Regions from separate parts of the Pseudovibrio sp. JE062 genome, predicted to be linked through region 2. Evidence: predicted binding sites of a transcription regulator. Region 2 holds the regulator's gene; each other region holds the start of a gene.
What was found. Region 2 encodes LexA, which represses DNA repair genes until DNA is damaged. Its sites were predicted from a motif close to TGTTCNNNNTGTGTTCNG; they were not measured.
Positions count from the first base shown of each region.

Region 1 (10,458 bases), on a different contig from region 2:
CTTCCCCGGCAACCTCCTCCCAATTTGCCGGATCAGGAAGCAAAGGTTTTTTGTTTTCTGCAACCCAACAATCAGACATCAAAAAACCCTCTAAGCAGAAGCAAAGAGGGTTTTGAATTATTCACAGTGCAAATGAGCTTATGGCGCCCAGTTGCCCTTAGCAAAAGTCAGGGTCAGCCAACCATCAATCTCACGGCGATGCACCAGCTTCAGGCCCTGCTGGCCGTAAGCGGAAATAATCCGCGGGCCGTGCTCTATGCGCAATCCGGAAAGGACCAGCGTGGACTTGTGCGCAAGGTGATTGCACAGCTTGGCAGACATCTGCACCAATGGCTTTGCAAGGATGTTGGCAACAACCAGATCAAACGGTCCAAACTCGTTGAAGCGACGATCTTCCACACCAGCGCCTGTAAAGGCTTTGAACAGCGGACCAACATTGTTCTTGCGCGCATTGTCAATCGCAGCTTCAATCGCGATCGGATCAATATCCGTTGCCAGAACCTCAGAACCGGTAAGCTTTGCAAGAGCAATACCCAGAACACCGGTGCCGGTACCCAGATCAAGCATGCGATGGTACTTGTGGCGCTTCAGCAGACGCTGCAGTTCCAGCAGGCAACCTTCGGTCGTACCATGGTGACCCGTGCCAAATGCCTGCGCCGCTTCAATCTCGATACCGATATCAGATTTGTTGACCGCATCACGATCATGCGCCCCATGCACAATAACGCGATCTGCACGAACCGGCTTTAAACCTTCAAGAGACTTGGCAACCCAATTGATATCCGGCAGTGCTTCAACTTCAGCCGAAGTTGGGATGACGCCACCTTCAAACTGATCAAACAGGCGCATTTCTACCAGATTGATTGCGTCATCAACCGTGGACTCCAGCACCAGCACCTCAGCTGTCCAGATGGTTCCATCAGTGGAGCTTTCAAAAACAGCAACCGGAAAACCATCATCTTCAAAGCGGGCCTCCATAATATCGGAGAGTGCCTTTGCTTCAGCTTCAGGCGCCGGAATGCGAACCCGGATCGTGTCCATGCAAAAACCCTTAGTTACGATGAGCTATCAAAACTCAAACAATATCTTTGCATAGGCGTATAGAATGCACAGCGCCGAAAAGCCAGAGCTCACGAGGCTTTCTCGCGTTCTGCCGCATATTCACTGGGAACAAGGCTAAGTATTGTTGAACCCGAAGCCACCGTCGCAGGCACGGAGCTGTTCATGGGGCGCAGCTTCTTCGTCGGCTCAATCAGCATCAGCACAATTGCTTTTTCGGGCAGAGCTTCCTGAAACGCATCCCAGCCATAGGTATCGGTCAACTCACTGGCCTTAATAAACCAGCCCTCGCGGATTTTCGTTTCAAGGTCGTTGTAGCTGTGCTCCTGTGTCAGGAACGGACGTCCACCAAGCGTCACGACACGGCGAAACTTCTCTTTCTCACTCTGCTCTTCTGACGGCGCAAACTGATAGACCTCCCCTCGCCCCATAAGCGGCCCGAAGTTTGTGGTCACCAGCGCGTTGTAATCGTCATTGTCAGTTACAGCGAGCAAAACACTATAGTTCTCAAGCGGCAGTTCGTTCTCAACCTCTTCAGAAAGAACCTCGCCATAATGGTTCGCCAACCCCGCATTCCGGGAAAGTCGAAGCTTGCCCCAGTTGCGGTCCACGGTAAGCGAGTTGATATCCAGCGTCTTCAGCTTGGTCGCCAGCGCAACGCTGAACCGGCTTGCCCCGACAATCAGCAGCCCAGGCCCTGAATGACTGGAAAGCCCCAGCCACCGTGCAAACGGCCCGAGCGTGAACCCGTGGGCAAACACAGTGGCAACCACCACGGCAAACGACAGCACCGCCAGCCGCTCACCATCCGGGGCGCCATGTTCCACCAGCGAGCGTGCAAACAAGCCAGACACTGCTACTGCTACAATACCGCGCGGCGCGATCCACCCCACCAGCAAACGCTCCTTCCAGCTCAGGTGAGCACCAATCGTGCCAACCCAAACGGAAATAGGCCGGATCACAAACAGCAGAACCAGAACAAACGCCAGATCCTCCAGCCCAAACTCAGCCAGACTGCCCAGCTGAACAGAAGCCGTCAAAACGATGAAGACAGAAGACACCAGAATAATCGTCACCGCTTCCTTGAATCGCTTCAACTCCTCAAGGCTGGCAAGGCGCGAGTTGCCGAGCACCAATCCCAGAACAGTCACGGTCAGCAAGCCGGATTCCTCAAGCACCAGATCAGAAAGCGCATAAGCGCCCATCACACTCACAAAGATCAACGGAACTTTCAGGAATTCGGGAACCCGGCCACCAACAAACAGCCAGATCAACCCACGCCCCAGCGCCCAGCCACCAACACCACCAATCAGCAACCCAGCCACCGCGCGCACGGCAAGAACCCAGAAGCCATGATCACCGTGATAAACCAGATAGCCCTCAAACATGAACACCGCGAGCAGCGCGCCAAGAGGGTCAGCCAGAATAGCTTCCCAGCGCAGCAACGAACTTACCCGGCGTTCCAGTCGGGCTTGACGCAGAAGTGGGATGATGACGGTCGGGCCGGTCACGATCAGGATGGCAGCAAACACAAGGGCTGAGGGCCAACTTAATTCAGCTATATAATGGGCATTGAGCGCGCCCAATAAGAACGCAATAAACGCACCCAGCAACACAAGCCGCCAAACGGCCTTCTCAACACCACCAATACGTTGAAAATTAAGGGAAAGACCGCCCTCAAACAGAATGACTGCAACGCCAAGCGCAACAGTTGGACGCAATAAATCACCAAACAACGCATTTGGGTTGAGAATACCCGTTGCAGGACCAATCAGGAAGCCCGCAACAAGCAGCAGGACAATAGCAGGAAGCGACCATCGCCAGGCGAGCCACTGGGCGCCTACACCTGCCACACCAATCATCGCAAGCGCGATAACCACACTGTCCATTGCCACCTCCCAACACAACTTAAGAGAGAGATAGCACAAATTGCCCTAAAGGTAAGTAACGCTTGAGTTGCAGGTTATGCCCGCTCGACAAAGCTATCGAGCACTTTCTTCTGGCCAGCCTTTTCAAAGTCGACAGTGAGCTTATTCCCCTCAATGTCGCTGATGGCACCGTACCCGAACTTCATATGGAAGATGCGCTCACCAATGGCAAAATCACTGCCAACCTCAGTAACGCTCTTGGCCACCAGCTCACCCTCAATGGTCATCGGACCAGCCTTCTTGGCACGGCGAGTTTGGTTCCCGCCATGCATCCGGCCATACTGCTGACCAGAAGCCTGCGCCTTGCGGGCGCGTTGCCAGCCTGGGGTGGAGTACTTGCTCTGGAACGGGTCGCTGTTGTCAAACCGGCTGGCACCATAACCGCCACCAGCGCTGTTCAGACCATAGCCACCGTAGGAGCTGGAGGCCTCAACAACCTCAACACTGTCCGCGGGTAACTCATCCAGGAAGCGGGAAGGAATACAGGACTGCCAGGAGCCATGAATGCGGCGGTTGGAGGTGAACCACACCTTCACACGCTTACGACCACGTGTAAGACCCACATACGCAAGACGCCGCTCCTCTTCCAGACCGGCCTGTCCGGTCTCATCCAGTGCCCGCTGGTTCGGGAACACGCCCTCTTCCCAGCCCGGCAGGAAAACCGTGTCAAACTCAAGGCCTTTTGCGGAATGCAGCGTCATGATGGACACCGCATCCTCTTCCACATCGCTGTCCTTATCCATCACAAGCGAGATGTGCTCAAGGAACCCAGCCATGCTCTCGAACTCTTCCATGGAGCGGATAAGTTCTTTCAGGTTGTCCAGTCGTCCCGGTGCTTCCGCAGACCGGTCCTGACGCCACATCTGGGTATAACCGCTCTCATCAAGGATGATTTCCGCAAGCTCCGTATGGCTCATGGTCTCAACCTGATTGCGCCAGTTCTCAAACATGCCAAGAACATCAGCCAAAGCAGCACGCGCTTTTGGGCGCAACTCATTGGTCTGCACCAGCTCTCCCGCCGCAATCATCAACGGAATAGCCCGCTCCCGCGCATAGGCATGCACAATCTTCAAAGTGGCCTCACCAAGCCCCCGTTTCGGCGTGTTCACAATACGCTCAAACGCCAGATCATCAGAGGGCTGCATCACACAGCGGAAATAGGCCAGCGCATCACGGATTTCCATGCGCTCATAGAAGCGCGGACCGCCAATCACGCGGTAGTTCAGGCCAAGCGTTACAAACCGGTCTTCAAACTCTCGCATCTGGAACGAAGCTCGCACCAGAATGGCCATCTCATTCAGCGAATGGCCATGGTTCTGCAGCGCTTCGATCTCATCACCGATGGAGCGCGCTTCCTCCTGAGAGTCCCAGGCAGAGGCGACCTGCACCTTATCTTCATCCTCAGATCCCACCTGATCGGTGAAGAGGGTCTTGCCCAGTCGGCCCTGATTGTGGGCAATCAAATGAGAGGCAGCAGACAGAATATGGCTGGTCGAGCGGTAATTCCGCTCCAGACGAACCACAGTCGCACCCGGAAAATCCTGCTCAAATCTCAGGATGTTATCAACTTCAGCACCACGCCAACCATAGATCGACTGGTCATCATCACCCACACAGGCAACGTTGGAGTTGCCCTGTGCCAGCAAACGCAGCCACATGTACTGCGCAATGTTGGTATCCTGATACTCGTCCACCAGCATGTAGCGGAAACGGCTCTGGAAGCTCTTCAGAACATCATCATGCTCTTTGAAAATGGTGATGCAGTGCAGCAGCAAGTCACCAAAGTCGCAGGCATTCAGAATGGAAAGCCGTTCCTGATAGGTCTGGTAGAGCTTGCGTCCCAAACCGTTCGCAAAAGCTTGAGCTTCGCCAGCAGAAATCTGTTCCGGCGTCAGCCCGCGGTTCTTCCAGCTGTCCAACAATCCAGCAAAAGTCTTTGCAGTCCAACGCTTTTCATCCAGACCTTCCGCCTGAATGATCTGCTTGATCAGGCGAACCTGATCATCCGTATCCAGAATGGAGAACGAAGACTTCAAACCAACCAGCTCAGCATGACGGCGCAAGATCTTCACACAGATCGCGTGGAACGTACCCAGCCATGCCATGCCTTCCACGTTCTCGCCAATGTAAGCGCCGATGCGCTCCTTCATCTCGCGAGCCGCTTTGTTGGTGAAGGTCACTGCAAGGATCTGCCCCGGAGTGGCATGCCCTGTCGCCAGAATATGAGCAATACGCGTAGTCAGAACGCGGGTCTTACCCGTACCTGCGCCAGCAAGCACCAGCACCGGACCATTGATCGTCTCAACAGCAAGGCGCTGTTCCGCATTCAATCCTTCCATATAGGCAGGCATGGTCGTTTGCCGTGCTGCCATGGCCCTCGCTGCTATACCACCTGCCTTGGGCTGTGGTGCAGCCAGAGGATCAGCAGGGTTGGAAGGCATTCCGCGATGTAGTGGGCCAGAAGAATTTGCCATTGAGCTCGTTGGATCCTTTGAACGCATACCCCTCTCAAATCAGAGGGAGAATCTCCAATAGTTCACGAAGAACAATATAGCAACAACATTGAAGAAGCGAGGCGTCAGCAAAGAGATACACATCGTTTTGCGCATCAGCACATCTTCGCCCAGTAACTCTTGGGTGAAACTTGCTTTGCTCTGTGGTGTTTTATCAAGCCAGATCCCAGATACTTGAAAAATCAAGTGCTGCCTTAGCGATTTAAAGAGGAAGACTGCGTATATCTGGACCTGAAATTTCCAGAACTGATCAATGGGACGAACTTCACTTTCAAACCATAAAAATCACTGTAACAACCTGAAAGAAAAACAATGAAGACTGGTAAGTTACACCTGACGCGCAGAAACGCTCTCCTTGGCATGTCCGGCTCACTCATTGCCGCCCCTGCTCTGGTCTCTTCCGCTTTGGCCGACAATCACGGTTCTACGGACTACACCAACAAAACCCTCACCATCAGTCCCTTCTCACTCGCTATCAGTGAAATGGCGACCATGAAGGCCAGCAACCCGCTGGTGCGCCAGTTTGCGGAGCTGGAACGCGAGGAACAGGCCGCTGTCTCCATGATCATCGAGTCCACAGGTGCAACACCACCACCGCGCCCAACCGCTCTGGAAGACATCTACAAGAAGCTGGAGGCCGCGTCTGGCGATGACTTTGACCGCCTCTATATCTCGACTGAAATCACAGGACATGAGGACTTGCTGGCGGTTCAAACGCCGGAAGCAGGTAAAAAGCCCGTGAACGTGGATGTGGCAACGGCAACCATTCTGGTCGCTTTCATCCATACTCATCTGGCCATGCTGGCAGAGATCCGCAAACAGATCGGCTAGGTAACTCGTTGCAAAACATGAAGAAACGCTGGCAAAGACAAACGGATTTGCTGGCGTTTCCGTTCATCTCCACCTGTAAGAGCCGATCACATCTTCAAATTTGGCTCAATTGCACGCCTCCCTCGACAGATCTCGATAAGATTTTCTGCTCACTCTCATTCCATCGCAACTGGAATGGAGCTTGAGATATGCCGAAGGTCATTTGCAAGTATAAGAACTACGACGAGTTCTATAAAAACCGCACAAGCATCTGGGCTGAGATCAGACGCCGGATGGACATTCATGCGGCAGACACTGCAAGCTTCGACAAACTCATCTTCCAGGGAAAGGCTGCCATCCGGCTGACCTACGACAACCATGTCGAGGATGCGCCAGAGATGAAGAAAGCCCGCTCCAACATCGCGGCGCTGGAAAAAGAGAAATCCAGAACCTACCGCTTCGTGCAGGGCCTGAAGTCTTTGGAAGACGAAATCTCGGCCAAACACAAGATGTTACGCGTACTGGAAAGCCAGTTGCAGCAAAAGGAAATCGATCCGAAAACCGACCCCAACTATCGCGATACGGCTAAGGAACTCAAAAAGCTGATCAAAGCGCAACCTGCAGTGAAGAAGAAAATCCAGGAATACGACAAAGCTCTCAAGGCTTTGGAGCAGGCTGAAGCAAATTATGACCCGCTGAAGAAGCTGGTCGAGAAAACAATTCCGATGAGTGTTCAGACGGACGGGAAAAATATGATGCTCTATATCGGCGGACGTGCCGAAGCATCTGTCCGCCTCAGAGCAACACTGGCGCAGAAGTAGGCTCTGCCGCAAGCCTACTAATGCAGCGAGAGGAGCCGAACAGCTCCCTCGCTTTTTTATTGATCGCCAACCAGCTCGAACCAGTCATCCTCAGAGATGACATCAATGCCAAGGCTTTGCGCCTTAGTGAGCTTGGAACCGGCTTTTGGTCCTGCAATCACAAGATCTGTTTTCTTGGAAACAGAACCGGAAACCTTTGCCCCCAAACTCTCAGCCCGCGCCTTGGCCTCATCACGGCTCATGCGCTCCAAACTACCTGTAAACACAAGTGTTTTGCCGGCAACAGGGCTGCCCGAAGTATCAGCCACAACCACATCAAGCGGTGTGATCTGCTCCATCAAAGCGGCCAGAGCAGTCAGGTTGTGTTCTTCTGCAAAGAACTCGACCAGAGCATTGGCAACTGTGCCGCCGATCCCGTCAATGTCATTGAGCTCGCGATAGGCTTCTGAGGTCGTATCCGTTGCGGCGATCATCGCGTCATAGAACCCCTGCCACGAGGAGTAGGCCCGCGCCAGAAGCTTGGCGTTGCCTTCGCCCACATGTCGGATCCCCAAACCGAAGATCACGCGATTGAGTTCGATTTGGCGTTTACTATCAATCGCTTCAAACAATTTCCGTGCAGAGACCGCACCAAAGCCTTCGCGGGAGCGCAGCTTATTGAGAGAAACCTTGTCCCGTTCTGCCAGGGTAAAGATGTCCGCAGGTGTGCGGATACCACCTTTATCCATGTCATACTCGTAGAACGCCTCCATCTGCTTCTCGCCCAACCCTTCAATATCGAAGGCATTGCGCGAGACGAAGTGCTTCAGCTTCTCGACTGCCTGCGCAGGACATATCAATCCACCGGTACACCGACGTACCGCATCCACCTTACCGGAGTTTGGATTAGTTTCTCTAATCGCATGCGAGTTGCACACCGGACACTCAGTCGGAAATTCATACGGCTGCACATCTTCAGCCCGTTTGCTCAGGTCCACATCCACGATCTGTGGGATAACATCACCCGCACGCTGAATGATCACCGTATCGCCAACACGTAAGTCCTTACTATCACGAATGGATTCCCCATCCTGACCGATGCCTTTGATGTAGTCTTCATTATGCAGTGTTGCATTAGAGACCACCACACCGCCGACTGTAACAGGCTCCAGTTTCGCAACTGGAGTCAAAGCACCAGTGCGGCCCACCTGAATTTCGATGGCATTGAGGGTAGTAAATGCCCGCTCCGCCGGGAATTTGTGTGCAATCGCCCAGCGCGGAGAACGGGAAACAAAGCCCAACCGGCCCTGCAAATCGAGCCGATCCACCTTGTAGACCACGCCATCAATATCATAACCGAGGCCGGAACGATCCTCCTCGATCCCATGATAGACTTTCAGCAATGCCTCGACTGTCTCACAGCGCTTCATCAGCGGGTTGATTTGGAAGCCCCACGCGCCGAACAGCTCCACCATGCCCATCTGCGTATCGGCAGGAACCTCACTCATATCGCCCCATGCATACGCGAAGAACTTGAGCGGACGGGTCTTGGTGATTTCCGGGTTCAGCTGGCGCAAAGAACCAGCCGCCGCGTTACGCGGGTTGGCAAACACCTTGCCGCCATTGGCTTCCATGCGCGCATTCAGCGCCGCAAAATCCGCATGGCTCATGTAAACTTCGCCGCGCACCTCAACCACATCCGGCACGCCAGCAGGCAGCTCCTGCGGAATATCCTGAATGGTCAGCGCGTTAGCCGTCACATTTTCGCCCGTTGCACCATCACCACGGGTCGCTGCATAAACCAGCTTGCCACTCTCATAGCGCAGGGAAAGAGAAAGCCCATCAATCTTCGGCTCAGCCGTAACAGCCAGCGCACCCATCAGCGGGTCGTACTTCAGGAACCGGCGCACTTTGCCAATAAAGTCCTGCACGTCCTCATCGGAAAACGCATTGTCCAGCGAGAGCATCGGCACGGCATGGGTGATTTTGCCAAAGCCTTCAGCAACAGCACCACCCACCCGGTTGCTCGGGCTATCTGCACGCACCAGCTCAGGAAACTTGGCTTCCAGAGCCGCGTTGCGGCGACGCAGCCCATCATAGGTAGCGTCATCAACAATCGGCGCATCTTGGGTATGGTAGGCTTCATCATATTCAGCAATCAGCCTTGCCAGCCGCTCCAGCTCCAGCGCAGCTTCTTCTGCATTCAGCGCTTCAATGTCTTTTTGAGAGGTATCAGCAAGGCTCACCGGTCTACCCACCTGTTTAATCATCAATTAGGGGAATTATTCATATCGCCACCGGGAATAACAAACCACCCGGTACTGGGGAGTTTAGACAGGATTTAACGACATCAGGAGAGGCATCCACACCCATCCCGTTAGATTTCAAAGAGTTAGATTGTATCGCCGAAAAGTGGGAACCGGTTTTCGGATAAAGATACGCAGAAAAAAGATAAAGCAGTTCACGTATTTCAGCATAAATGCGAGCTGCTTTAATCTCGTTTTGCGTTCTTTTGTGCGATTTTGCGTTATTCTGCGTTTTTTGGGGTGAAACCTGCGTTGCTATGTTTTACGCAGCTCGGGCTCAGGTCGTCCCGAGCCCTTCATCGCTTTCACGCTCCTCAGCAAAGGAGTTATCCCCCTCCTGCGCATCCTCAGGTACACTCATTTGTGTCTCGGCTGTGCTCATCATCCGCACGATCACAACAACCAGTGCCAGTGCCGTAAAGATTGGACCAACCGGGAAGCCATGCGCCGCCAGCGCAATGTTGACAATCGGCAGCAGATAAACCGCAAACAGAAGCAGCGGCGCCACATAAGGGGAGTCCGCATCATCATCAAACAAGCCAGTCCGGGTGGCATAAAGATAGAGCGCCGGAGAAAGCACCGCATAATCCCACAGGAACAGGAACGGCGTTGCCAGCAACACGCACAGGGTCACAGCAAGGTTGCGCGCCACCGGCTCCCGTTCCCGCATGAACAGCCAGAACGTCACCACAAACGCCATAACCGTGAACGGCAACTGCACCAGATACCCAGCTGTTGCTGAGAACCCAAGAGACCGCATCGCACCAAACGCGGACGGGATAAGATAAAGGAAGCTGCCCTCACCCTGATCCATAACCGTCGCCAGCAAGGACGGAACGGTTTCCAGATAGATCCACCACAAGCTGGAGCCGAAGAACACAGCAGACGCATCCACCAAAAACGCCACCGTCGCCACACAAGCACACAGCGCAATGATGCTGCGATGGGCAATCAGAATAATCGGGATCAGCATGAACAGCTCAGGCTTGATGGACACACACCCAAGCAGCACACCAGCCAACGCCGGATGCCGGTTCATCAA
Region 1 is NZ_DS996806.1:278,588-289,045, reverse strand. It holds gene PJE062_RS05685 (50S ribosomal protein L11 methyltransferase) at 139-1,041, opposite strand; gene PJE062_RS05680 (sodium:proton antiporter) at 1,131-2,948, opposite strand; gene PJE062_RS05675 (ATP-dependent helicase) at 3,023-5,428, opposite strand; gene PJE062_RS05665 (DUF4142 domain-containing protein) at 5,813-6,331, shown strand; gene PJE062_RS05660 (hypothetical protein) at 6,520-7,131, shown strand; gene ligA (NAD-dependent DNA ligase LigA) at 7,188-9,380, opposite strand; gene PJE062_RS05650 (glycosyltransferase family 87 protein) at 9,694-10,458, opposite strand, start outside.
Region 1: PJE062_RS05675 (ATP-dependent helicase) is a predicted target of LexA. The motif match lies at 5,529-5,546, and genes of this name have one in related genera.

Region 2 (10,458 bases):
GAAGAACTCAACGCGTTCTTTGAAGAAAACAAAGGCAACTACAAAGCACCTGAATACCGCAGCGCGACCATCATCGAGCTGACATCAGACAAAATCGCAAAGCCTGAAAACGTAACGGATGAAGAGATCGCTCAGGAATATGAGCGCACCAAAAACCGTTACCAGTCTCAGGAACAACGCCGCATCTATCAGATCTCCTTCCCAACCAAACAGGAAGCAGAAGCTGCTGTGGTTGAGATGGATTCCGGCAAGACCTTTGAAGACCTGATGAATGAGCGCGATCTGACCGAAAAAGACGTCGATCTCGGCCTCATGAACAAGGCAGGCTTCCTGGATCAGAAGATCGCAGACGCTGCGTTTGCTCTGCAAGAAGGTCAGGCAAGTAACGTGGTCGAAGGCCAGTTCACCAACGCCATCCTCTTTGCAAAAGAAGTCAAGCCAGCTGCAGTTCAGCCACTTGAAGACGTAAAAGACGAACTGCGCACCGTAGTTGCTCAGGCAAACGCCGCTGATGAAGTGGAAGACCTGTTCAACGAAGTGGAAGATGCACGCGCAGGCGGCAGCACCTTTGAAGAGATCGCAGAACGCTTTGATCTGGAACTGATCAACACCCCTGCTTTCGACGCCTCCGGCAATAACGAAGCGGGCGAAACAGTTGAACTGCCAATCGCGAACGAGCTGACCACCGCTGTCTTCTCAACCGATGTTGGCGTTGAAAACGATCCACTGGAAATCGGCCGCACCGGTCACCTCTGGTACGAAGTCAAAGAAGTCACACCTTCCCGCGACAGAGAACTCTCTGAAGTTAAAGAAGCTGTGACCGCTGACTGGACAGCAAACCGCACTGGTGAACTGCTGGAAGAAAAAGCCAAAACTCTGATTGCAGAAGTGGAAGCAGGAAAGTCGCTTTCCGAGATCGCGGCAGCTGAAGGCCTGACAACAACGACCTCTCAGCCATTCACCCGCAACGGTGGCGTACAAGGCCTTTCCGGCTCAGCTATTACAGCAGCCTTCTCCGGACCTAAGGGCACCGCCGCACAGGTTCCTGGCAATAATGAAGATCGGATCCTTCTGGTTCTGACGGACACAACAGCTCCGGCCTTCATGACAGAGTCAGAGAACGCTCAGCGCATCAACACCCAGCTGACAGGCGCACTGGAAAGCTCATTACTCAACCAGTTCATCAACCAGCTGGAACAGACAGAAGGCGTCCTCGTAAATCAGGCAGTCTTCAATCAGTTGACCGGCCTGGATCGCCAGTAGACAAAACCTTGTCGAAAACAAGCCCGCCACACTTTTAAGTGTGGCGGGCTTTTGTTTATCTCCTAGACAGCCCTCCTAAAGCTATCTAATAGTTAGCCTTTGTGTGCATTAAGGAATTACCTGAGGGATTGAGGGAGTTTTCGCCGTGAGCAATTTGAAAAATCTCATTGGAATTGTCGCTGACGGCAACGCACTGGACCGGTCTCAGGCCCGCGAGGCATTCGAGATCATCATGTCAGGCGCCGCAACTCCTGCTCAGATCGGAGGCTTCCTGATGGCCCTGCGCTTGCGCGGCGAAACCATCGATGAAATCTCCGCAGCAGTTGAGACCATGCGCGCCAAGATGATCCCGGTAAAAGCACCAGACCACGCCATCGACATTGTCGGCACTGGCGGTGATGCATCCGGCTCCTACAACATCTCGACCTGCACGGCGATTGTGGTCGCAGGCTGCGGCGTAACCGTTGCCAAACACGGCAACCGCTCCCTCTCTTCAAAGTCCGGCTCTGCTGAAGCGCTGGCCGAACTGGGCATCAATCTGGATCTGGACGCAAACGGCATCAGCCACTGCATTCACGAGGCAGGTATCGGCTTCATGTTCGCGCCAAACCATCATAAAGCTATGCGCCACGTTGGCCCAGCTCGCATCGAGCTTGGCACCAGAACCATCTTCAACCTGCTTGGTCCTCTTGCCAACCCGGCAGGCGCAAAACGCCAGATGACCGGCGTGTTCGCGCAGCAATGGGTTGAGCCGCTCGCTAATACGCTAAACGAACTGGGCACGGAAAAAGCCTGGATCGTCAACGGCTCCGATGGCATGGATGAAATCACCACCACCGGAACAACCTTTGTCGCCGAACTGAAAAACGGCAGCATCAACACCTTCACCATCTCACCAGAAGATGCAGGCTTACCTGTTGCAAAGACGGAAGACCTGAAGGGCGGCGATCCAAAAGAAAACGCTCAGGCCCTGCGCGAAGTACTGCAAGGCGCCAAGAACGCGTACCGCGACATCGTCCTGCTCAACTCTGCAGCCTCCCTGATCGTTGCAGACAAAGTCTCCACCCTCACAGACGGGGTAGAGATGGCTGCACAGGCGATCGATACAGGTACCGCCCTTTCCCGACTGGACAAACTTGTTGAAGCCTCCGACGCTGCAACAGCTGCTAACATGAAACTCTAAGACCACGGATCCCATGTCAGATATCCTTAAGAAAATCGAAGCTTACAAACGTGAAGAGATTGCCGCTGCAAAAGCGCAAACTTCTCTGGCTGATCTGGATGCGGCAATCAAGGCAGCAACTCCAACCCGCGGCTTCGCAAACGCACTGAAAGCAAAGCACGCAAACGGTGAGTACGCCCTAATCGCTGAGGTAAAAAAAGCCAGCCCGTCCAAAGGCCTGATCCGCGCTGACTTTAACCCGCCAGTACTCGCAAAAGCCTATGAAAATGGCGGCGCAGCCTGCTTGTCCGTGCTGACCGACACGCCGTCCTTCCAGGGAAAACCAGAGTACCTCGTCGCAGCCCGTAATGAAGTCTCCCTGCCAGTTCTGCGCAAAGACTTTCTCTATGACACCTATCAGGTGCATGAGGCCCGTGCCTGGGGTGCAGACTGCATCCTGATCATCATGGCAGCCGTTGATGATGCATTAGCCAAAGAGCTGGAAGACACCGCCTTTGAGCTTGGTATGGATGCGCTGATTGAGGTGCATGATGAGGCTGAGTTGGAACGCGCGCTGAAGCTCACCTCACCACTCGTCGGCATCAACAACCGCAACCTGAAAACATTCGAGACATCACTGGAGACCAGTGAACGCCTTGCTCCATTGATCCCGCAAGATCGGATCATCGTGGGCGAAAGCGGCCTGTTCACTCCGGAAGATCTTTCCCGCATGGAAAAATCTGGCATCTCCACCTTCCTCATCGGTGAAAGCCTTATGCGGCAGGACGATGTCGAGAACGCAACAAAAGCGCTGCTTAAACGCTAAGAAAATCAACTGCCTGCAAAAGGCAATGACCTGAACAAACTGTGTCCAGAGGCAAGAAAATGTCAGAACTTTCTCCAAAACTCACTCACCTTGATGACAGTGGTGCGGCTCATATGGTCGACATCTCGGAGAAAGAGGTCACCTCACGCATCGCCCGCGCCGGCGGTCAGGTGAAGATGCAGCCTGACACTCTGGACATGATCCTTTCCGGCAACGCCAAGAAAGGCGACGTGCTGGCAACGGCCCGCATCGCTGGCATCATGGCTGCCAAGCGCACCCATGAGCTGATCCCGCTGTGTCATCCGCTGGCTCTTTCCAAGGTGCAGGTGGACTTCACACCGAACCCGGAGCTGCCGGGCATTGAGATTGAAGTCTTCGCAAAGGTCTCTGGTCAGACCGGTATTGAGATGGAAGCGCTGACAGCTGCTTCTGTTGCGTGCCTGACGATCTACGATATGGCCAAAGCCGTTGATCGTTCAATGGAGATTGGTGAGATTCGCCTGCTGGAGAAGAAGGGCGGTAAGTCCGGTCACTATCTGGCTGAGGAGGATAACTCCAAATGAGCCTGATCAGTATTGAAGAAGCACTCGACCGCCTCCTTAAGGACGTAAAGCCAACCGCAAGCGAGAGCCTCCCACTTCTGGAAGCTGGCGAACGCGTTTTGGCACAAGATGTTGCCGCAACCCGCACCCAGCCTCCGTTCTCCGCCTCCGCGATGGATGGCTATGCCGTAAAAGCCGCTGACACCGAAGATCCTGAGTGCGCACTGAAGGTCATCGGTGAAGTCGCTGCCGGGCATAACTTCGACGGCACACTGCAAGACGGCGAAGCCCTACGTATCTTCACAGGCGCGCCGGTACCAGCGGGTGCGGATGCGATCCTGATGCAGGAAAATGCCCGCCGTGACGGGGATAACCTATTCTGCCAAGAGAGCGTAACTGTTGGCAAGTTCATCCGCCCTGCCGGACTGGACTTCCAAGAAGGCCAGGTCCTCCTCAAAGCAGGCGCCCCACTCGGCTTCCGCGAGCTGTCCCTTGCGGGCGCAATGAACCACGCGAGCTTGCCAGTGCGCAAGAAGCCGGTTGTCGCAATCCTTGCAAACGGAGACGAGCTCGTTGAGCCGGGCCAGACACCAGGTCCGAATCAAATCATCGCATCCAATCAGGTCGGCATCGCAGAATTTGTGAAAAACTGCGGCGGCATCCCAATGATGCTAGGCATAGCCCCGGACCAGCCTGAAGAAATCACAGCCCGCGTCAAGCAGGCAATTGAAGCCAAAGCCGATGTTCTAGTCACGCTCGGCGGCGCATCTGTTGGCGACCACGACCTCATTCAGGACGTGCTTGGAGCAGAAGGCATGGAGCTCGGCTTCTGGCGCATTGCCATGCGTCCGGGCAAACCACTCATGGCAGGCGCTCTTGGCCCGATGAAAGTCCTCGGCCTGCCGGGCAATCCGGTATCAAGTCTTGTCTGCGCCCTCCTCTTCCTTGGGCCTCTCCTCGACAAAATGCTGGGCCGCTCAGTACCTTTGGCAAATCAAGGTGTTACCAAAGCCACGCTGACCGCTGACCTGCCTGCAAACGACCTGCGTCAGGACTACCTGCGCGCCAGCCTGAGCACCGATGCACAAGGCAATCTGACAACCGAGCCGTTTGGTAAGCAGGATTCCTCAATGCTTGCACTGCTCACCAAAGCAGACGCTCTGATTGTTCTCCCGCCACACGCACCGGCTGCATCGGCAGGCGAAAAAGTTGAGCTTCTCAAGCTACGCTAAATCCGAAAGACGAGAGTGGACAACCCCTGTCCACTCACCCGTCAAAATCCAATTCCCCCAGTTCTAGCAGGGCTTAAACGCAACAAACCCATTGCAGAACACAATGAGAACAGGTAGAGTACGTTCGTGTTTTGTCCTCCCAATCGCAGAAGTTGAAGTCTTTCAGCTTGTTGGGATTACAAATCAACGAATGGTCATCTCCGGAACCGGAGAGTATGGCCGCTCACTTTCAATCTGCGCTTAGGAGCGAACGGGGATAAAAGATGCTTACACAGAAGCAACACGAGCTTTTGATGTTCATCCATCAACGCTTGAAGGAAGCAGGTGTTCCACCCTCCTTCGATGAGATGAAGGACGCGCTGGACCTCCGTTCCAAATCCGGCATTCACCGGCTGATCACAGCTCTGGAAGAGCGCGGCTTTATTCGCCGCCTGCCAAACAGAGCCCGTGCGCTGGAAATCCTCAAGCTACCAGAGTCCATCGCACCAGGCCTGAAGCCTGCGGCCAAGGAAAAGGGCTTTGCGCCTGAGGTCATCGAAGGATCACTGAGCAAGAAAGTCGCGGCACCGCCTCCACCACGCACGCCGTCTCCTGACGAAGTGCCCACGCTGGAGATCCCGGTTATGGGCCGCATTGCAGCAGGTGTGCCGATCGAAGCAATCCAGCATCAGAGCCATTCCATTGCAATGCCTGCAGATCTGATGGGTCGCGGAGAACACTATGCGCTGGAGGTCAAAGGCGACTCCATGATTGACGCTGGCATCTTCGACGGGGATACTGTGCTGATTAAACGCGGCGACACCGCGGATAACGGTGAAATCGTCGTGGCGCTGATCGATGATGAGGAAGCAACTCTGAAGCGCCTGCGCAAAAAAGGTGCTTCAGTCGCGCTTGAAGCGGCCAACCCCGCCTACGAAACTCGCATCTTCGGCCCGGGGCGTGTCCGCATTCAGGGCAAGATGATTGCGCTCTTCCGCCGCTATTAACGCACTGGTTGTTATAGGCAATTTAGGATTCCAAGGTCTGCGCTGAGCATCATATGCCCAGCGCACTTTTTTTATTTTATGCCCGCTTTCTGCTTGATCTGACAACCAGATATAAACTGAACCTCGTTCTCCAAAAGTCTTCTGATCCAAAACCAGCTCAGCATTGCAGCTGGAAGGGGCCTGAGCCTGGGTGACAATGATGGAAGCAAGCTGACAATCAGCCTTCAGAACGCCCTCCACCTTCGACTGCGCCAGAACAACTGATGGCTTTTGTTCCCCTCCACCACCTATCGCTCTGTGCGGGTATAACGCCAGCACACAGCCCTCCTCATCACAGGAACGGTCTGCTGCCCGCGTTTTATGCTCTTTAAAGGAATTTGCAGAGTATCCCCCTGCCCGCAGCAGGCTATCGGCGGCAAATGATATACGCGAGGATGTCAGACGGAAAGACCCGTCCTCGCCATAAAACCCGATATGCTTACCTGCATCGGCAATCATCACATCAGGTGGCCGCTCCACTACGAAACCTATGAGACCCGCTGCAAATACTGGCACAGAAAGCCATTTCAGGCGTAAGGGCATGATGCAAAGTATGATACTCGCAAGGATCACCAGCAGGTAACCAGAGACACTGGCAACGCCCAGATTGGTTAACCCATCACTCAGCGCGCTCACCCAGTAGGCCGCCTTCAGCACCAGAGATAATCCCACTTCCATGCCCTGCAGAAAGAACGCATCGGCCCCAAGCGGGATCGTCAGTAATGCAAGCAGACCAAGGGGCATAACAACAAAAGTCACCAGCGGCATGGCCAGCACGTTACCAACCACCCCATAGGGGGCGATCTGCTCAAAGTGCATGGCCGCAATTGGAGCAGTGGCGGCGCCTGCGATCAGGGAGGTCATTGCGCAGGCAAAAAGCCACTTCGCGGGCTTTTTAAGAGTACGCAAAACGCCAGTTTTCCCTTTTAAAACATAAGCTTCCCGATCATCCCGAAGCCAGTCTTTGCCAAAGGAGTAAGCTGACAACAAAGCGAGGACGGCGATGAAGGACATCTGGAAGCCCGGGGATAAGACCTCCTCTGGGCGCAGGCTTAAAAGGAGGAGGCAGGCGAGAGCAAGTCCGCGCAGGCTGAACGCGCGGCGACCAAGCAACCCGGCGCATAAGATCAGCACCGCCATCAGATAGGCCCGCTGCGTGGCGACAGAAGCCCCTGACAAACCAAGATAAACCGTCGCTGCAATCAACGCGGCAATGCTGGCGTAAACGTGGATATGTCCTTTCAAAGCAAGGCTTTGACTAAGAGACAGAACCAACCGCGCGGCGAGGAAAACCAGTGAGGTCACCAACCCCATATGCATGCCGGAAATAGCGAGGACATGTGCGAGGCCTGCATTACGTAGGGCGTCTTTATCAGCAGAAGCCAGATAGTCCCGCTTGCCTACCAGGAGAGCAACAGCAAAGGCACTTTCTGGCGAGTAATCCAACACCCGCCGGATGCGCCCAGCGATACCGCTTCGTATCGTGTCCACATGCTGCAGAAATCCAGTGCCCCCATCACGGGCGAGCATGACAGGTCTGGAAAGCGCATAACCAACCGCACCGATCCCATCAAAAAACGCAGTTCTGGCAAAGTCATAGCCGCCGGGCCGCACAGCACCACCGGGCGGCAGAAGACGCGCCTTCAGCTGCATCTTATCCCCCATCACCGGAGCCTCTTTCATCCCCTTCAGGCTGAGCCGGATTTTGAAACCAAGCGGAGTTGCCCCCCTCTTGGAATACTCCTGCACCTCCCCGAGGATAACAGAGTATGAGTGCTGCCCGGACTGCTTGAGCCCGGTGACAACTCCCTCCACCTTCCGCGTAACAGGACGCTCCAGCGGATCACCTCGGGCGAACTCCACGCGCAAATCCGAGAGGAAAAAGCCGAGCGCAAAAAATAAAAACGCTGTGAGACCAACCGTCGGTCGGCCATTCTTCATTCTGCGAAAAACAAACAGTCCCAATAGGATAGCGGCAAGTCCGCTTAAAACACTGTAAGGCTCGGCGGGCAGCGAGAAATACACCAGTACGCCCGCCATATGGCTCAGCGCATACCAGACGATGCCCTGCCCGCGATCCCAGTCCTGAGAGAGAGCCGTGCGGGCATAACTTACTGCCCCCGGCCAATCCGGCCTCACTATCCAGAATATGGCACTACGAACGGTCAACGCAGCCGCAACACATCGCTCCCGCACCCCAACACGCTGATTTTCCTCACAGATCACTTCAGTTGCGTTGCTATGTGCGTTTTTTGCGTTGATTTGCGTTTTTCTGCGTTGCTGTGTTTTAGCAGCCTCCAGAACATCCTCAGCGGGCAACAGATCCCCCTCAAAGGCAGCGGAAGAAAACTTATCCCCCTTCAGGCAAAGCACGTCTATTCTGGGAGCCGAACCACCAGATTGCGTCTTGTCTGAGGATGATTGTCCCTCGCGCACCCTTAAGTCCCTTTCTGCCACTTGGGAACTTTTCAATGCTATGGTACACAGCCCGTCAAGATACGGCGCCCCGCCGTAATTACCCCAAACTATTCGAAGTAACTTGAAACTTTTCCGGACGAGCTATGACTAAACCTGTCGTCACGCGCTTTGCGCCTTCTCCTACCGGCTACCTGCATATTGGTGGCGCCCGTACAGCCCTGTTCAACTGGCTGCTGGCCAAACACAGCGGCGGCAAAATGCTGCTGCGTATTGAAGACACAGACCGGTCCCGCTCCACCGAGGAAGCTGTAGACGCGCTTCTGGATGGCCTGTCCTGGCTGGGCATGGACTGGGACGGCGAGCCGATCTCTCAGTATGGCCGCGTAGACCGTCACCGCGAAGTGGCGGAGCAGATGGTTAAGGAAGGCACAGCTTACTACTGCTACTGCACGCCGGAAGAAGTGAACGAAATGCGCGAGAAGGCCCGCGCAGAAGGTCGTCCGCCGCGCTACGACGGCACATGGCGCGACCGTGACCCGTCTGAAGCGCCGGAAGGCATCGCTCCTGCAATCCGCCTGAAAGCACCGCTGGAAGGCGACACCATCGTGGAAGATCAGGTTCAGGGCACAGTCAAATTCGCAAACGAGAATCTCGACGATCTGATCCTCGTGCGCTCTGACGGAAACCCGACCTATATGCTGGCCGTTGTTGTCGACGACCACGACATGGGCGTGACCCACATCGTGCGCGGTGATGACCACCTGACCAACGCTGCACGTCAGACCCTGATCTACAAGGCTCTGAACTGGGATGTACCAGTTATGGCGCATATTCCGCTGATCTACGGTCCGGACGGAGCAAAGCTCTCCAAGCGCCATGGTGCGATCGGTGCAGAAGCATACCGTGCAATGGGCTACCTGCCGTCCGCGATGCGTAACTATCTGGCACGCCTCGGCTGGTCCCACGGCGATGACGAGATCTTCTCCACCGAGCAAATGATCGAATGGTTCGGTCTGGACGCATGCGGCAAGTCTCCTTCCCGCTTCGACTTCAAGAAGCTGGAAAACCTCAACGCCCACTACATGCGCTCTGAAGGCGACGAAGAGCTCTACCAGCACTTCCTCACCTACCTGATGGATGTGGAAGGCGGCGCTGACGTCATGGCGTGGATGGCAGGCAATGGCAACCAGGACAAGTTCATGGCCGCTCTGCCTGGCCTGAAAGAGCGCGCAAAGACCCTTGTGGAGCTGCAGGAATCTGCACGCTATCTGTGGGTTCAGCGTCCGCTGGATCTGGATGCAAAAGCGGAAAAGATCCTGTCTGATGAGGCAAAAGCTGTTCTTGGTAAGGTGCTCCCAGCTCTGGAAGCCCTCACCGACTGGACCGTGGAAAGCACTGAGACTGCCGTTAAGGCAGTAGCGGAAGCAGAAGAGCTGAAACTCGGCAAAGTAGCTCAGCCATTGCGCGCTGCACTCACTGGTCGTGGGACATCCCCAGGCATCTTTGATGTGCTTGTGGTGCTCGGAAAAGACGAATCTTGCGCACGCATTCGTGATTTTGCAGCGTAATCCGCTGAAATTTCAGAGAAACTACCGCTACAAATGCCCGTTGGTCGTAGCGGTAGTTTCACTTATAACTAAAAGCGGTGGTTGCGGGTGCTTGCCCCATCGCGGCAAATGATATAGGCAGTTCCACGACAACACTCTCCTCCGGGCGGAAACGTCAGATCATGCAGTGTATTCATTTGTACACAAATGGAACAAGTCGCATGAGGAGATACAAAATGGGGGTTGCCTGATATGAGCGACAAAACAGCGAAACTGACTATTGGAGACAACAGCTGGGACTTTAACGTCCACTCTGGCTCCATGGGCCCTGATGTTCTGGACATCGGTTCGCTTTACAAGCAAACTGACCACTTCACTCTGGACCCTGGTTTCACATCAACTGCCTCATGCGAATCCAAGATCACTTTCATCGATGGTGACGC
Region 2 is NZ_DS996805.1:404,656-415,113, reverse strand. It holds gene PJE062_RS01880 (SurA N-terminal domain-containing protein) at 1-1,263, shown strand, start outside; gene trpD (anthranilate phosphoribosyltransferase) at 1,409-2,446, shown strand; gene trpC (indole-3-glycerol phosphate synthase TrpC) at 2,460-3,251, shown strand; gene moaC (cyclic pyranopterin monophosphate synthase MoaC) at 3,311-3,814, shown strand; gene glp (gephyrin-like molybdotransferase Glp) at 3,811-5,025, shown strand; gene lexA (transcriptional repressor LexA) at 5,289-6,011, shown strand; gene PJE062_RS01850 (ComEC/Rec2 family competence protein) at 5,907-8,486, opposite strand; gene gltX (glutamate--tRNA ligase) at 8,612-10,036, shown strand; gene gltA (citrate synthase) at 10,268-10,458, shown strand, end outside.

Region 3 (10,458 bases), 190 kb from region 2:
CCAGTTCAAAAACAGCCTCTAACAAAAATGCCGACTGAAATTCTCAGTCGGCACCTTTTTTGTTTCAGCGAGTTCAAACAGTCTTATGGAATGCGAATAACCTGATCTCCAGGTTTGATCCCAAGCTCAGCTGCTCGGCCCGCCAGAATTTCCAGCACATATTTAGCAGGCAATCCAGAAGGGATAACTTCCTCGGAGAATGGCACCGTATTCGCTGCAATGCTTTTGATCTTATAATCAGAGCCAATAAAGATGATATCGAGCGAAGTCGGCGTGTTCTTCATCCAGAAGTACTGAAGACCCGATTGCGGAAAGATAAACAGCATTCCCTGATCTAGCTTCAGATCAGTCCGCCCCATCAGCCCCTGCGCCCTGTCATCAGCCGTCTCGGCCACTTCAACCTGAAATTCGTGTGTCTCGTTATCGCTACGGACCTCAACCGTTTCAGTTCGCATACCTGCTGAAAACGCCGTTGTCACACCCATTAATAATACTAGAAAAGCTAATCGAAGAACCGTCATACCGCTCGCTCTGAATCTCTTTTCTTTAAGCTTTGAGGCAAAGAAAAACCCTTGGCAAGTCACCAAGGGCTTGAAATCGGCAAATCTCAATATTGTGATCTGATCAAACAGATCTCTTTAGTGCGATGCTGGAATATGTGTGCCATTTCCAACAGGGCGAACCTCTGCAGCCATCTTGCCTTTTGGACCATCACCAAAGCGCACCTGAACCTTCTGGCCCGGACGCAACTCAGTGATACCAAAGCGGCGCAGAGTTTCCATATGAATAAAGATATCTTCCGTGCCTTCACCGCGTGTCAGGAAGCCAAAGCCTTTAACACGGTTAAACCACTTCACCTCAGCCTCAACAAAGCTACCCTCTGGAGTGACCTGAACATGAGTGCGGGATGGCGGCAGCTGTGATGGATGAACCGCATAGCTTTCATCCATGGAAAGAATGCGCATCGCCTGCAAACCACGTGGACGATTTAAGACCTCGCAAACAACGCGAGCACCCTCATAGGCAGTCTGATACCCGTCTCTGCGCAAGCATGTAACATGCAGCAAGACGTCAGGCAGATCGTCTTCCGGCTCTACAAAACCATAGCCTTTCCCAATATCAAACCACTTGATTGTTCCTGCTACCTGAAGAACATCTAAGGCTGTATCGTCAACCAGGTCCTCGACAGAGCCTACCTGAGGCGCCGTTTTTACCACCATGATGAATGCCCCGAAATTTGCCGCATCTGAAATGTAGCGTCCATTCAGAACCGAACGCCACTTGATTCCACGAAAAGAATATCATCACGCCCGACGCCAAGAAGGTAAAAAATTAACAAAGAGCTAAATGATCCCCCATTGATTTGGTTAGTGTTGTCCTATCAACACCATTTACCTGAAGTTTGGAGGGGGTATAGCTAACACTACTGAAGATTTTATCCCATGAAACCCCGTGTTACTTTCAAAAGCCCACCACATCATCGGATACACACTATTGCGAAGCGCACCTTGTATATTCCCAAATCAGAAATACTAGGCACCCTTTCCCTTTATCATTTTTCACGCTAGCTTCGCTCAACTTCAACCTCCGCTGGCTCCTGTTCTGAAAGCCACCCCATATAAGAAAGAGTTCGACATGCGTTATCTACACACCATGGTCCGGGTTAAAAATCTGGATGAGTCACTCAACTTCTACTGCACAATCTTTGGACTGGAAGAAGTACGCCGCCATGAAAGCGAAGCAGGCCGCTTCACCTTGGTGTTCCTTGCTGCACCTGAAGATAAAGAAGCCTTCAACGCCTCTTCTGCTCCTGCGCTGGAACTGACTTACAACTGGGATCCGGAAGAATACACCGGCGGCCGCAACTTCGGCCACCTTGCCTATGAAGTCGATAACATCTATGAGACCTGCGAAAAACTGCAGGCAGCAGGCATCACCATCAACCGCCCGCCACGTGATGGCCGCATGGCATTCATCGTTTCTCCAGACGGCATTTCCATCGAACTGCTGCAAAAAGGCGCAAATCTTAAGCCAGCCGAACCATGGCTCTCCATGGGCAACACCGGAAGCTGGTAATCCCGGAGGATCTGATGCAGCGCCTCAATCAGCATTGAGGCGCTGAAATCAAAGCATAATTAAGAAATGTATATGCCATCCTCATATTTGTGGATTGTTTGAATTATAAAATTTTAAGCACTAGACATTATCCTAGTGAAAACCTATAAGCCTCCTCACACAGCGCGCCACACGGCGAAACGCTGTAGAGTGCGCCCATCGTCTAGCGGTTAGGACGCCGCCCTTTCACGGCGGAAACAGGGGTTCGATTCCCCTTGGGCGTGCCATTTCTCTTCCTTACATTGTGATAAGATCTGCAAGCAAATGGCTTCGTCTGCATAAATGCATACAAAGCGTCTCTGATCTAGCGACTTCCTACCCTGCAAGCCTAACTCTATCAGCTCCCAAGCTGAGAGAAGCTGCGCACTCTCATAAACTGCCAAAAACAAAAAAGCCCGGCAATGAGCTCACACTCACACCGGGCCTTAATGAATAATGCGCTTGGCTTAGAACGGGATTTCGTCGTCCATTCCGCCGCCGAAACCGCCGGATGGAGCCTGTCCACCGCCGCCGCTTCCGCCGAAGCCGCCGCCCTGGTTGCCACCGCCACCAAAGCCGCCGCCCTGGTCGTAGCCACCACCACCGCCGCCGCCAAAGCCGCCGCCGGACTGACCACCCTGGCCACCCATACCGCCGCCTTCACCGCGACCATCAAGCATGGTCAACGTAGAATTGAAACCCTGCAGAACAATCTCGGTAGAATATTTGTCCTGACCGCTCTGGTCCTGCCATTTGCGGGTCTGCAGCTGGCCTTCGATGTAAACTTTGGAACCTTTGCGCAGGTACTGTTCAGCAACCTTTGCAAGGCCTTCATTAAACACAACAACGCGGTGCCATTCAGTGCGCTCACGGCGCTCGCCGCTGTTGCGATCACGCCAGCTTTCGGAAGTCGCGATACGCAAGTTGACGATCGGACGACCATCCTGCGTACGGCGAATTTCCGGATCTGCGCCCAAGTTTCCAACCAAAATGACTTTATTGACGCTACCGGCCATTGAATTACTCCTAAATCTGAACCAACTCATAGCTGAGCAGGTTAAGTTGGCAAGTAACCTATGCTCCGCGCTCTACAAATCAAACAGGCTTTCGCAAAGCGGCCCTGGTTGTCCACATTTCCGAGGCTTTCCCTTTGAATATCAGGCGTCAGGAAGCAAGGCTCTCCACTCGTTCTATATTTGTTCCAGTACAATGCCTTGTGAAACCGCCAAGTTCAACTCTCAATTTTTCTAAAGGACAATTTTCCGAGAGCGAACTCAAAAAGGCTTGCCCCTTAAAATTGTTCCGTTTATGTTCCACCTGATTTCCAGCGCACATTCTCCTTCATTTTGAGGATCGCGCCCTGACCTGTTTTGCTTTTTATATGCGAACTCGGCATCCGTGATAAAGGACAGTTCCATGGCGAAGTCGCCAACACATGACATCGAAAACAATTCCACGCGCGCTGATCTAATGAAGCAGATTACTGTACGCGGCGCTCGCGAACATAACTTGAAAAATGTGGATCTGGACCTTCCACGCGATAGCCTGATCGTCATGACCGGCCTGTCCGGCTCAGGCAAATCCTCCCTTGCCTTTGATACCATCTACGCTGAAGGGCAGCGCCGCTACGTTGAAAGCCTGAGCGCTTACGCCCGCCAGTTCCTTGAAATGATGCAGAAACCGGACGTTGATCAGATCGACGGCTTGTCTCCCGCCATTTCCATCGAGCAGAAGACAACCTCCAAAAACCCACGCTCCACCGTGGGCACGGTGACTGAGATATACGACTACATGCGCCTTTTGTTTGCGCGTGTCGGTATCCCATATTCCCCGGCAACTGGCCTTCCTATCGAAAGCCAGACCGTCTCTCAAATGGTCGATCGCGTCCTGATGCTGGACGAAGGCACACGTCTTTACTTGTTGGCTCCAATCGTGCGCGGCCGCAAGGGGGAGTATAGAAAAGAGCTCGCCGAGCTCATGAAAAAGGGCTTCCAACGCGTCAAAATTGATGGCGAGTACTACGAAATCGCGGATGCCCCAGCACTGGACAAGAAGTTCAAGCATGACATTGATGTGGTCGTTGACCGTGTTGTCGTGCGTGAAGACATGACTGGCCGCCTTGCAGATTCTCTGGAGACTGCTCTGGAACTGGCTGAAGGTCTGGCAACAATTGAGTTTGCTGATCAGAAGGACGAAAAGGGCAAAGCCAAGCAAATCGTCTTTTCCGAAAAGTTTGCCTGTCCGATCTCCGGCTTTACGATTCCTGAGATTGAACCGCGTCTGTTTTCATTCAACAATCCGTTCGGCGCCTGCCCAACCTGTGATGGTCTGGGCACTAAACTGGCGTTTGAAGCTGAACTTGTTGTGCCGGATCAGTCTTTGTCTTTGCGCGGCGGCGCAATCCTGCCGTGGTCGAAAACCGGTTCCACCTCTCCATATTACACCCAGACCCTGGAAGCATTGGCCAAGCACTACAAGCAGCCAATGACCAAAGCCTGGAAGGAACTGCCAGAAGATTTCCGCAATGCGGTCCTGTTTGGCACGGGCAAAACCAAAGTGCAGTTTGTCTATGATGACGGCACCCGTTCCTACAAAACCGAAAAACCGTTTGAGGGCGTCGTCGGCAACATCGAACGCCGCTGGCGTGAAACCGATTCCCAGATGGTGCGCGATGAGCTGTCCCGTTATCAGTCAGACCACGCCTGTGATGCCTGTAACGGCTACCGACTGAAACCAGAAGCGCTGTGCGTGAAGATTGCAGACCGTCACATCGGCGAGATCACCGCACTCTCCATCAAAACAGCGCACGACTGGTTCTCCAGCATCGAAGAGAAGCTCTCCGACAAGCAGAACGAGATCGCCTATCGCATCCTGAAAGAAATCCGTGAGCGCCTGAAGTTCCTCAATGACGTTGGTCTTGAGTATCTTTCCATGGACCGCTCCTCCGGCACTCTGTCAGGCGGTGAAAGCCAGCGTATCCGTCTGGCATCTCAGATTGGCTCTGGCCTCACCGGTGTTCTTTATGTTCTGGACGAACCATCCATTGGCCTCCACCAGCGCGACAACGCACGTCTGCTGGAAACGCTGAAGCACCTGCGCAACCTAGGCAACACTGTCATCGTGGTAGAACACGACGAAGACGCCGTTCTCACAGCTGACCATGTGGTGGATGTGGGACCGGGCGCAGGTATCCACGGTGGCCAGGTGGTTGCACAAGGCACACCGGAAGAAGTGATGGCCAACCCGGCCTCTCTCACTGGCAAGTACCTCTCCGGCAAAATGAGCATCCCTCAGCCGGACGAGCCGCGCAAGATCGACAAGAACCGCCAGATCAAGGTCTTTGGCGCCCGCGGCAACAACCTGAAAGAAGTCGACGCAAGCATCCCACTCGGTACATTCACCTGTGTGACAGGTGTGTCCGGTGGCGGCAAGTCCACCTTCCTGATCGATACAGTCTACAAGGCAACCGCTCGCCGTCTCAACGGAGCGCGCGATAACCCTGCCCCACATGACCGCATTGAAGGTCTGGAGCGACTGGATAAGGTTATCGACATCGACCAGTCTCCAATCGGCAGAACGCCGCGCTCCAACCCAGCCACCTACACTGGTGCCTTCACGCCGATCCGTGAGTGGTTCGCAGGCATGCCGGAAGCAAAAGCACGTGGTTACGCACCGGGCCGCTTCTCCTTCAATGTGAAAGGCGGACGCTGTGAGGCGTGTCAGGGTGACGGTGTCATCAAGATTGAGATGCACTTCCTGCCGGATGTTTACGTCACCTGCGATGTATGTAAAGGCAAACGCTACAATCGCGAGACGCTGGAAGTTCAGTTCAAGGGCAAATCCATTGCAGATGTGCTGGACATGACTGTTGAGGAAGCAGCAGGCTTCTTCTCCGCCGTGCCATCCATCCGCGATAAAATGGAAACCCTCGCCCGCGTTGGTCTCGGCTACATCAAGGTTGGCCAACAGGCAACCACATTGTCAGGTGGTGAAGCACAGCGCGTGAAACTGGCGAAAGAACTTTCCAAGCGCTCCACGGGCCGCACGCTTTACATTCTGGATGAACCAACAACCGGCCTGCACTTCCACGATGTCGCCAAACTGCTCGATGTTCTTCATGAACTCGTCGATCAGGGCAACACGGTTCTGGTGATTGAACACAATCTGGAAGTGATCCGCACCGCTGACTGGATTCTCGACCTTGGTCCGGAAGGCGGCGATGGTGGCGGCACCATCGTGGCAACAGGTCGCCCAAGAGACGTTGCAGAAGTGCCGGAAAGCTATACCGGCCAGTTCCTCAAAGAACTGTTTGAGCGACGAAACGCCAATAAGCTGGACGCAGCAGAATAGTTATCCAAAGGCCGGGCACTGTCCCGGCCTTTTCTTTTGCACATTCTGCCCACGCAGAGCCGCTCATTTCACCCCAATGGCATAAGCTTCCAATGCGCTCGCTTTTGTCTGCAGCATCAGCTCAAAGAGCCTTACTCCTTGAAATATGATTAAATTTTTAGCTCTAAGTGCCTGAAAACCGGCCTTTCAGCTTTTCAGGTATGCAGATTTGTGCCGCAGGTCACAAAATTGCTGCGACGCACAATCGCACTTCTTGGCATTTATGTCGTTTTGAGGAGTGTTAGCGCCATCATTCGCCACAATGCCATGCATTTTTTGCATATCGGACATGCGAAATGATGTGATGCACAATCGGAAAGTCTTTTGTATAAACCAACTCAAGGCCGCTGAGGAACTCCTCCCAATCAAACCTCGGCAGCCTAACATACAATCCTCAAGTGGCACCTCCTCCCAAGCCGCTTGATGGTTTCAAAACAGAGATTTCCTCCCAGTTCTCTGTTTACTAGCTTCGCCCGTCGTTCCTCCCATCGACGGGCGTTAGCTGTTTTAGGGCCCTGTTTTTCACTGATCGCCCAAGTAACCTCCAAAACCAGCACGCAATAAAGAAAAGCGCATCAGCTGTACTGATACGCCCTCATTCTCTTGCTCGTAGTTTTGAGATTGAACCAGACTTACTTGGTCACAGGCTTCATCAGATCCGCACTGGTCATCGTCAACCATCTGGACATATGCAAAATGTCAGGCGGTTCACCGTTACTCAAACGCCAGCTGTCCACCACCCACGGAACATCCGTGGTGGTATCAACAACAACAGCAGATGCATGCGGGTACTTGCCATCAAAGAAGAAGCCTCGGGAAGCCGGACGCGCAACACGGTGGTACTTCAACCACCCTTGCGAACCGGCATAAGCCAACAAACTTGTGGTGTTGGTCGCCTCATCAATGCAATCCATCTGTCCGCGGACATTACCGTTGCTCATGTCCAGCCCGCCAATATCGTTGGATGAGCCAACCACAGGCCCCACACGCTTTTCTTGCCACTGCACCGCCTTGGAAATTGCGGCGCGCTCTGCCTCCGGGCTACGACTGCCCCGCTTCAGGATGGCGCGAAGGCGGCGCTGGTCTTTCTGACTAAAGGTAACAGCAGTGCGATACTCGCATCCAAATCCGTGGCAGATGTAAAGTGTGTCACCCTTATTTTCGATACCGCCCATCTGCGCATACCAGGTGCTCGCCGGCCGATTAATCTGGCTCATGCAGGCACTTAGCCCAACTGCAGCAATCGTAAGCACTAAGCCCCGAGAAACCTTCTTGAATTTCTTATTTGAAAAATACATGTGTTTATGTGAATCACTTTGCACAACCATGGAAGATTGATGGCCTAAATGATTGAACTGAGCAAGTTCAGAGGCTAAGCAATTCGCAAGCGATAAACACTTAGGCTTCCATGGACGCTTTAGCGCAACAGAAGCCCAGTCGATTGGATAGGAAATGACGAAGCAACCCATACACGTGGTTGGTGGTGGCCTGGCAGGCTCCGAAGCAGCATGGCAGATTGCAGAAAAAGGCCTCAAGGTCGTTCTGCACGAAATGCGCCCGACCCGTGAGACCGACGCTCACAAAACAGACGGCCTGGCAGAACTGGTGTGCTCCAACTCATTCCGTTCTGACGATGCTGAAAACAACGCTGTTGGCCTGCTCCACGCAGAATTGCGCGCAGCTGGCTCCCTAATCATGAAATCCGCAGATGCCAACAAGGTACCTGCCGGCGGCGCGCTCGCCGTGGATCGTGATGGTTTTTCCGAAGCAGTCCAGGCAGCGCTGGAAGCCCATGAGAACGTCGAGATCATCCGCGAAGAAGTGACCGAGATTCCATCAGCTGACATCGGTCAGGTTATTCTGGCGACCGGCCCGCTGACCTCTCCGGCACTCTCCGAACAGATCCTGAAAGCAACCGGCGAAGACTCCCTCGCCTTCTTTGATGCAATCGCACCGATCATCCACACCGAGTCCATCAATATGGACAAGGCGTGGTACCAGTCGCGCTACGACAAAGTTGGTCCGGGCGGCACTGGTAAAGACTACATCAACTGCCCGATGGACAAAGAGCAGTATGAAGCCTTCATCGACGCATTGATCGGCGGCGAGAAAACCTCCTTCAAGGAATGGGAAGAAAACACCCCATACTTTGACGGCTGTCTGCCTATCGAAGTCATGGCGGAACGTGGCCGGGAAACCCTGCGCCATGGCCCGATGAAGCCAATGGGGCTGACCAATGCGCACCAGCCAGACATCAAGGCCTATGCAGTTGTTCAGCTGCGTCAGGATAATGCTCTGGGTACGCTCTACAACATGGTTGGGTTCCAGACCAAACTGAAGTACGGCGCACAGTCCGAAATCTTCCGCATGATCCCGGGTCTGGAAGACGCTCAGTTCGCACGCCTTGGCGGTCTGCACCGCAACACCTTCCTCAACTCACCGCGTCTGCTTGATGAGCAAATGCGCCTCAAGGCTCTGCCGCATATACGCTTTGCAGGTCAGATCACTGGGTGTGAAGGTTATGTTGAATCCACTGCTGTCGGCTGCATGACCGGCCTGTTCGCAGCTCACCAAGCTCTTGGCACGGACATCGCACCACCACCTGCAACAACCGCTTGTGGCGCGATCATCAACCACATCACCGGTGGCCACATCGATCGTGAAGATGGTTCAGGCCCGCGCTCTTTCCAGCCGATGAACATCAATTTCGGCCTGCTGCCACCTCTGGATGAGATGCCAAAGCATCCGGAAGGCAAACGTCTGCGCGGTAAGGAAAAGACCCGCCTGAAAAAGCAGGTCATGGCCAAGCGTGGTCTGGATGATTTCAAAGCTTGGGTTGCGACCGTATAAAGGCCAAACACCTAGCACAAGATACAAAGAAGGCCGGAAATTCCGGCCTTTTTCTATTTGCGGGACAATCTGGCAAGACGGCGCGATGTGCGCCACATATGCCACATCCGCCGAATATGTGGAGCACCACCACAAACCTGCAGCGGCTCAAAACTATCCTTATCCGCCTCATTAAAGAACAGCTCCACCTGAAACACCGGCAAAAACGCTGGCAGAACAGACTTATCAATCCCTTCCAGAGCCTCTTCGCAATCATCCAGATGTTTCCGGCTCAGCTCAACCATTTCCTCAAACACAGCCCAGACACCATCATCAGATCGGTTGCCCTTCAACGCGTTTGGATCCACATCATGACGATCTAGAACTTCCTTAGGAACGAACTGCTGGTGACGAGACGCCTGCCATGCCAGTGTCTGCATCAGGCCAGACATGGCATAAGCCACACCGCCATGACCGCACGCATCAGAGACCTGACGATCAGCAGGCTTGCCACTCAGAATCATAGAGGCAAGCAGAACCAGCGCAGAACTGGTCTCACCGCAATACCCTTCCAGATCATTCACAGTTGGCATCGGATCGGAGTAAAGATCAAACCGGCGCGCTGAGATCAGATTAAGGAACGGCTCGCGCGGCAATTTGTGATGTTCGATGGTCTCGATGATCGCCTGCGCCACCGGATTGTGCATCACATCGCCGTGGTCGGTACCACTTAGCGCATCATGCCACCATTGCAGCCGGATCTCACCGGGCATCGGCTCATTCACCAGCTCACGGATCCGCGCAATCTCACAGGCAAACGCATAAAGCGCAATCAGGCTCGGACGCGCAGTGATCGGCGCGTAAAGCGTGCTCAAGTAACGCTCGTATGAGAAGCGTTTTACGAAGTCATTGCAGTAGTTATAGGCCTGGCTCATAGCTGGGTCCCATGCTCATTCAGGTATTTTCAACGGCAATAAAAACAGCGGCCACGGCCCGGTCTTCACCAAGCAGCACATTGTAAGTGCGCACAGCAGCACCGGTGGACATGCTATCGACCATAATGCCTTTCTCGCGGAACGGCGCCTTGCGGGCCTCCGGGAACGGCTTCAACTCATCACCAGCACCAATCAACAGCACTTCAATACC
Region 3 is NZ_DS996805.1:591,927-602,384, reverse strand. It holds gene galE (UDP-glucose 4-epimerase GalE) at 1-22, shown strand, start outside; gene PJE062_RS02565 (DUF192 domain-containing protein) at 84-611, opposite strand; gene PJE062_RS02560 (cold-shock protein) at 639-1,220, opposite strand; gene PJE062_RS02555 (VOC family protein) at 1,636-2,076, shown strand; tRNA gene PJE062_RS02550 (tRNA-Glu) at 2,268-2,342, shown strand; gene PJE062_RS02545 (single-stranded DNA-binding protein) at 2,562-3,110, opposite strand; gene uvrA (excinuclease ABC subunit UvrA) at 3,565-6,444, shown strand; gene PJE062_RS02535 (hypothetical protein) at 7,116-7,700, opposite strand; gene trmFO (methylenetetrahydrofolate--tRNA-(uracil(54)-C(5))-methyltransferase (FADH(2)-oxidizing) TrmFO) at 7,936-9,333, shown strand; gene PJE062_RS02525 (phytoene/squalene synthase family protein) at 9,387-10,247, opposite strand; gene PJE062_RS02520 (Mth938-like domain-containing protein) at 10,267-10,458, opposite strand, start outside.
Region 3: uvrA (excinuclease ABC subunit UvrA) is a predicted target of LexA. The motif match lies at 3,281-3,298, and genes of this name have one in related genera.